One region of the Rossellomorea sp. NS-SX7 genome, then DNA from elsewhere that is predicted to be linked to it. Evidence: riboswitches for the same ligand, from Rfam matches in the RefSeq annotation. Region 1 holds a riboswitch; each other region holds the start of a gene.
The links. A riboswitch is a leader RNA that binds a small molecule or an ion and turns the genes downstream of it on or off. The one in region 1 is predicted to bind thiamine pyrophosphate.
Positions count from the first base shown of each region.

Region 2: another riboswitch for thiamine pyrophosphate. It lies ahead of tenA (thiaminase II); the one in region 1 lies ahead of thiT (energy-coupled thiamine transporter ThiT).
Region 3: another riboswitch for thiamine pyrophosphate. It lies ahead of thiC (phosphomethylpyrimidine synthase ThiC); the one in region 1 lies ahead of thiT (energy-coupled thiamine transporter ThiT).

Region 1 covers NZ_CM128249.1:133,815-136,139, forward strand. Annotated here, with positions in the region: gene ACUXV2_RS00625 (thioredoxin family protein) at 1-276, shown strand, start outside; gene ACUXV2_RS00630 (hypothetical protein) at 611-910, shown strand; TPP riboswitch at 997-1,101, shown strand; gene thiT (energy-coupled thiamine transporter ThiT) at 1,173-1,769, shown strand; gene ACUXV2_RS00640 (threonine/serine exporter family protein) at 2,208-2,325, shown strand, end outside.
Region 2 covers NZ_CM128249.1:2,013,182-2,015,506, forward strand. Annotated here, with positions in the region: gene ACUXV2_RS09990 (ECF transporter S component) at 1-291, opposite strand, end outside; gene tenA (thiaminase II) at 292-993, opposite strand; TPP riboswitch at 1,106-1,214, opposite strand; gene ACUXV2_RS10000 (response regulator) at 1,400-1,999, opposite strand; gene ACUXV2_RS10005 (sensor histidine kinase) at 2,001-2,325, opposite strand, start outside.
Region 3 covers NZ_CM128249.1:1,737,658-1,739,982, forward strand. Annotated here, with positions in the region: gene thiC (phosphomethylpyrimidine synthase ThiC) at 1-1,233, opposite strand, end outside; TPP riboswitch at 1,383-1,497, opposite strand; gene ACUXV2_RS08515 (AraC family transcriptional regulator) at 1,840-2,325, shown strand, end outside.

The DNA of each region.
Region 1 (2,325 bases):
AGAATGGTTCTCTTATATATCTCAAGGCCAAATTGTTCGGTGTGCCATGCTTTACTGCCCCAAGTAGAGGAAGTCTTGAAAAAGTATCCCGGCGTTTCGGCCGTTCACGCGGATGCCGATGAAATACCTGCAATCGCGGGAGAGTACTCGATTTTTACGGTACCCGTAATCATCGTCTTTGTAGAAGGGAAAGAAATGATGAGGAAAGCACGATTCGTCCCGATCGATGAATTGAACAGCGGATTGTCAAGACTGGTTACGATGCTTGAGGATTAAACAAACGTTTGATTAAGAACTCTGAAGGCTTATGGTGAAAGGGTTTTTAGAGTTAAACGATTGTTTAAAAGGCTGCAGGATAACATCGATTTGGGACGAAAGCTGTCATCTTGGCAGCTCTTTTTGGCGGGCAGAAAATAATAGGGAAGAGAGTGTTGGCATATATACCACGATCATGGCGGCTGATGGAGTGCAGGATTTATACCTGATTAGTAAAAATATTTGAAAAAACTCTTTTAAAAAAAAGCTCTTTTGTCATGTCCTAGTGAATAGGTATATAATAGAGATAATATACGGAATATTCTGATTGATATCCGGGAAAGGAGAGGAATTGATGCTGAGGCTGTCCAGAGCAAGTAAAGTAATCATTTCGATCGCCGCCATTATACTATTTATTGCCGCCAATCAGATTACGACTGTTCAACACCTTACTGCACGCGCTGCCACAAAGCTGTATGTAGGCTGGAAGTACAACCATCTGGATCTCAAATACGAGGACGTGGAGTTTTCTCCGCAATTCGGGGATTACTCTGTTGCTTACAAAGATAAAGAAGGCAGAGTCTATGGTTTCATGGTTGCCCCCAAGTCAATGCCGGTCATCATCCTGCACGACCCGCTTAATGAAAGTCCCTGATCCGTCACCTTCAATTTCATGCCCGCAATTCTTTTACTATCTTACATTTTCGTGTATAATATGTTCTGAAATGATAATTTAATAAACGTGACCACAAGGGGAGCGATAAGCTGAGATTGAACGGCACTGCCTGTTCTGACCCTTTGAACCTGTTAGTTAGTACTAGCGTAGGAATGTGGAAGATAGATAGGATCACTATGTCTATTTGAATTTGCTGACTCTCCCTTATGGTTTCGTTTACAAAAAAAGGGGAGATTTTTTTATGAAATCTTTACGTTTAGTAGTATTGATTGAAGCTGCATTGATGGCCGCTTTTGCGATTATCCTTGATTTGCTTCCGTCGATCGATCTGTCACCGAGTATCTCGATTTCGTTCTCGATGGTGCCGATTTTCATTTTGGCGTTCCGCAGAGGATTTAAAGCAAGCCTATTGGCCGGATTTGTGTGGGGAGTGCTGCAAGTAGCGCTCGGCAATGCATGGATCGTCACGCCAGTACAAATGATCATCGAGTACTTTATTGCATTTACCTTCATTGGATTTGCAGGTCTCTTTGTTCAACGCATCCAGCAATCATTGCGTTCCGAGAATAAAACCAAACTGTATATATGGATTGTCGTGGCAACGGTTGCCGGAAGTTTTGCCCGTTATTTCTGGCATTTCATCGCGGGCTTCATCTTCTTCAAAGAGTATGCTCCGGAAGGCATGTCGCCGGTTCTATTCTCACTTTTTGCAAACGGGGTAACGATGCTCGGTTCCGCATTATTATGTTCGGTCGTTCTGGTTCCTTTAATTGCGACTGCCCCACGGTTAGTCAGGCAGGGTGTTTCAGTAGGGAATGACCAGCGGAAAGCTTCATGATTATATAAAATAAGCCGATTCCTCCGGGAGTCGGTTTTTTTGTGGGGAAAAATGGATGTGAATTCAGTTGATGCAGATTGTCATTGTAAAAGAGGGACGATGGGAATGCGATATTTGTGGGAATTTGAAGAATGGCAGATATACTGAGAATTTGGCAGATAAAATAAATAAACGGCAGATAAAAATAAAAAATGGACGATAAATCGAAATATCGGCAGATAAATCAAAAAAATGGCAGATAAAATTAAGGTCGGGGCGATTAACTATCCAGGCCCACCTACACCAACGCTCTTATCCACCCCCCGCATAGGTCAAACAATCGCTCATATCCCCTCAACCATCCACAAATCAAAATTAATTCCCACTCCTCATTGCTTACAGGCACGTTTTTCCTATAAACTAGACCTATTCAAAAAACGATAGTACGGAGAGGTTCAAATGGAAGCTAAAATGATACGAAGGTATGACATAATGGAAGTTTGCCTATTGGCCGGTAAGATCATGCTCCAGAGCGGGGCAGAGACGTATCGGGTGGAGGATACGATGATGAGGATAG
Region 2 (2,325 bases), 1.9 Mb from region 1:
AAACAGACCTTGAATGATACCGAAAAGCAGTACCTCAAGCCCCCACTCAGACCCCATGAGAAATTCCCCGGACGAAGCGGCGATTTCAGCGAGCAGTGCCACTCCCGGCTTACGGATGATAAGGAAAGCGACCGTCGCAGCCATGAACCACATTCCATAAATGAGCTGATCAGCATGAAGACCGAACGGCTTTATCATGTTGTATAGCGGTCCCCAAATTTTATAAATGACACCAAATCCAATCGAGATGACAACCGTAACGAGAATGTCCGTTAATCTTAACTTTGTCATTTACTTCACCAGCTTTCCTGATTGTAATAGAAGATCATGTTCAAACGGCCACTTCTCCATGGAGTATGCCATTTCCCAGAATTGAAGCTCGTAAATACTGCTGATCATAAACAGCTCTTTCATACGGGATTTTTCTTCACCTGAAGCTCTTTCAGCCAACTCGTCCAGACGGTTGATTTGCTCTTTCACCAGTTCCCCGAACCATTCCCCGCCGTAAGCGGCTATCCACTCCCGATAAATGGGCTCATCAGGTGAACACAGCTTCAGACGCTCACCAACTTCATGGTAAAGCCAATAACACGGCAGGATCGCAGCGAGGATATCACGAAGCCCTCCAAATTGTGCCGCCCTATACATATGGGACGTATACGCATATGCGGTCGGAGCAGGCTTAAATTGTTTCCTTTCTTCTTCTGTGATACCAAGTTGAACGGAAAACGTCTCATGCAGGGACAATTCTGCTTCATTCGTTCCCTGGGCGTGGGCTGCCATTCTTGAGGTGGTATGTAAATCTGGTGCTTTAGCGGCTCCCAATGCCTGAACCCTTGAAAAATGAGATAGATAATAGGCATCCTGCAGCACATAATAGCGGAATTTACCAAGTGGAAGTGTGCCGTCCCCTATCCCTCTTACAAAAGGATGATTAAAGCTTGCTTCCCAAATTTCATTCACATCTTCTCTTAATTCTTTTGAAAATGTCATCATTGACTCTCCTTTTCCACGACGATCCAAGGAAACAAAAAAGCCACTTTCCATTGCGCAAAGAGCGAACAGAAAGTGGCTTGAAAGGCCGTACATCATACAAGTTATATGTAACCTTCAAACACCACTTCCCTACGCTGGTCTCAACCAGATCAGGTTCAAAGGGTCTTAAAGTTACACTTTAATCTCAGCCTTCATGAAAGGCACCCCTAGTGGATCGTCATATGTAATTTTGAATTCGATGTAATCGTAACATGTAATTTTTTCTTGTCAATCTTTATTTTACAGCCATTGATACCCCGGATGGTTAAAAAAACCAGTGAACACGGGGATTTTGATACTTTATTTTTTATAAATATTCAACTGACTCATTTCATATTTTTCAAATTCATGTAGAAAAACCGGTTTATTTAAACCAGCCTTTTTCTTTTGAGTGAGTGATGGCTTCGATTCGATTTTTCACTTCAAGCTTATCGAGAATCGTTGAAATATAGTTTCGCACTGTGCCTGTTTTCAGCTGAAGTTCATCAGCGATTTCTTTTGTGTTTTTTCCGTCTGCCACAAGTTCAAGGACTTCTTTTTCGCGATCTGTCAGAGGGTTTTCTTCACTGTACATATCATCCATCAGTTCAGGTGCATAAATCCTTTTACCTTCCATGACATGTCGGATCGAACTTGCAAGTTCCTCACTCGGGCTGTCTTTTAGCAAGTATCCCTTGACACCGGCTTTAATAGCACGCTGAAAATATCCTGAGCGTGCAAAAGTAGTCAGGATGATGACTTTGCAGCCTTCTCCTTTTAATTCTTCCGCTGCTTCCAGGCCGGTCTTTTCAGGCATTTCGATATCCATCATACAGATATCAGGCTGGAGCCGCCGGACGAGTGATACGGCTTCTTCCCCATTGCTAGCCTTACCCACGACTTCCAAATCATCCTCTAAATTAAGCAAAGAACCCAATGCTCCCAGCATCATCCGCTGATCTTCTGCAATTACAATGCGAATCACTTCATTCCCTCCCTATCTGTTTGATTACTTTAGGAACCCTCATGATCAGTGTGGTCCCTTTATCAGAAATGATGTCGAGCGTACCGTTTACAAAATCAAGCCGCTCTTCCATCCCCCGTAATCCGCTTCCTTTCGATAAATCTTGATCCTTTTGCAAACCAATGCCATTGTCCTTTACCTTTATCGTTAATTCATTATCGAATTCATCGATCGTTATTTCACAAGTATCTGCCTGACTATGCTTTACGACATTTGTGACCGCTTCTTTTAAACACATGCTTAATATATTTTCCAGAAAAAGCGAAGTATGGGGTAAGCTGGATGTT
Region 3 (2,325 bases), 1.6 Mb from region 1:
TTTATCCATATTTTCTTTAATCATGTGCATCGGTACGTGCCCCGGACCCTCAATCATCACCTGTACATCATGCTCCCACGCAATTTTTGTCAGCTCTCCAAGAGTCTCTAATTCTGCAAACTGCGCTTCATCGTTTGCATCTGCAATAGATCCGGGACGCAAACCATCTCCTAGAGAAAATGCAATATCATACGATTTCATGATTTCGCAGATTTCTTCAAAGTGAGTATATAAGAAACTTTCTTTATGGTGGTGCAGACACCACTGTGCCATGATGGACCCACCGCGGGATACAATACCTGTCAAACGTTTAGCTGTTAACGGGACATATCGCAAAAGAACACCAGCATGAATGGTGAAGTAATCAACACCTTGCTCTGCCTGTTCAATTAAGGTATCACGGTAAACCTCCCAGGTAAGATCTTCAGCAATACCATTTACTTTTTCAAGCGCCTGATAAATCGGGACAGTGCCGACAGGAACCGCAGAGTTACGAATAATCCATTCGCGTGTTGTGTGGATATTTTTCCCTGTTGATAGATCCATAATATTATCTGCACCCCAGCGCGTGGCCCAAGTCATTTTTTCAACCTCTTCTTCGATAGAAGATGAAACCGCAGAGTTGCCAATATTCGCATTGATTTTTACATGAAAGTTACGGCCTATGATCATGGGCTCTGATTCTGGATGGTTGATATTAGAAGGAATAATTGCCCGACCTTTTGCAATTTCATCCCGAACGAATTCAGCTTTCATATTTTCTCTAATGGCGATAAATTCCATTTCCGGGGTGATGATTCCTTTTCTTGCATAATGAAGCTGTGTAACATTTTTCCCATTCTGGGCCCGTAGCGGTTTCCGCTTTAAACCAGGAAACACGTTATGATTCGTGCGAGGATCGTTTTCATCTTTATACCCATTATCCTCAGGCTTGATTTCACGGCCATCATATTCCTCCACATCGCCGCGTTCTTGAATCCATGATCTGCGAAGGGTAGGAAGACCTTTTGTAATATCGACATCATAATCTGGGTCTGTGTAAGGTCCGCTGGTGTCATACACGCGTACTGGAGGATTTTCCTCTTCTCCGAACGTACCGGTTGTCGGGCTTAATCCGATTTCACGCATTGGAACCTTAATGTCAGGTCTAGATCCTGTTACATATACTTTTTTGCTGCCTGAAAAATTAGACATAATGGAAATGTTTTGTTCGTTTAGTGAAGTTGAAGACATGGACATAATTTCTCCTTTTTTTGAATGTAAGGACAAGATATAGAACACAACAAGTGGAAAGCTAATAAAAGCTAATGAAGTACATAAAAAAGCCGGTGTCCAATAAATAATTGGACCCGGCTAATATGTATACAGAAGTAGTATGACTATCATGACGCTGCTAACTTCCCCACGCTGGTATGAACCAGATCAGGTCCCAAGAGTCAAGAAACTTCAACGTGTTTCTCTCTCAGCCCAACTTATTGGACTCCCCTAGTTATTTCTATTCAATTTGATATCAGTATACATGAGACTTCATTAAGATAAAAGGAAAAATTGGAAAATGAGACTAAGGGATGAGCTGGGGAAAAGGGGCACATGAGATTAGTTTCTTCATTAATCAGGCCGCTTTCTTGAGATTAAAAACCGCCTGGTTATTGGCGTTGGACCGATTTATTGAAAAAATTTGATCAAACATGTTCTAAATGAATGTCTTCTAAATAAGAACCTTGTTACACTAAAGCTATCCATTCGTAAATATGTGAATCGAACCTGCCACAACAAAGCATAAATTGACAGGATACGTTTTTTAATAGTTGCTAAGATGACAATAAGGAGTTGAAGGCCATGGCATGGGTGGAGTCAATACAAAAGGCAATTGAGTACATGGAAAATCATTTATTGGAAGATTTGGCGATTGACAGTATTGCTAAACAAGCCAATGTGTCACCGTTTCATTTTCAGAGAACATTTGCCGTTTTGACAGAAATGACGGTTGGTGACTATATAAGAAGACGGCGGTTAACATTGGCCGGAGAAGAATTGCTGGCAACAGATGCGAAGATCATTGACCTTGCCTATAAATATGGCTATGACACTCCCGAGGCTTTCTCCAAGGCTTTCCGCAGACAGCACGGGGTTTCTCCAAGTGAGGCGCGAAAGTATAAGAGGAAACTGCAATCCTATAACCGCCTGATCATCCAGGTAACTTTGAAAGGGGCAGAACCAATGAAGTATAGTGTAGTCGAGAAGAATGCGTTTCAAATCGTCGGGATTAAGCGGGAATTTGCTTGTGTGGCAGAGGAAGAAAACGTAGTAGGCATCCCGGAACTT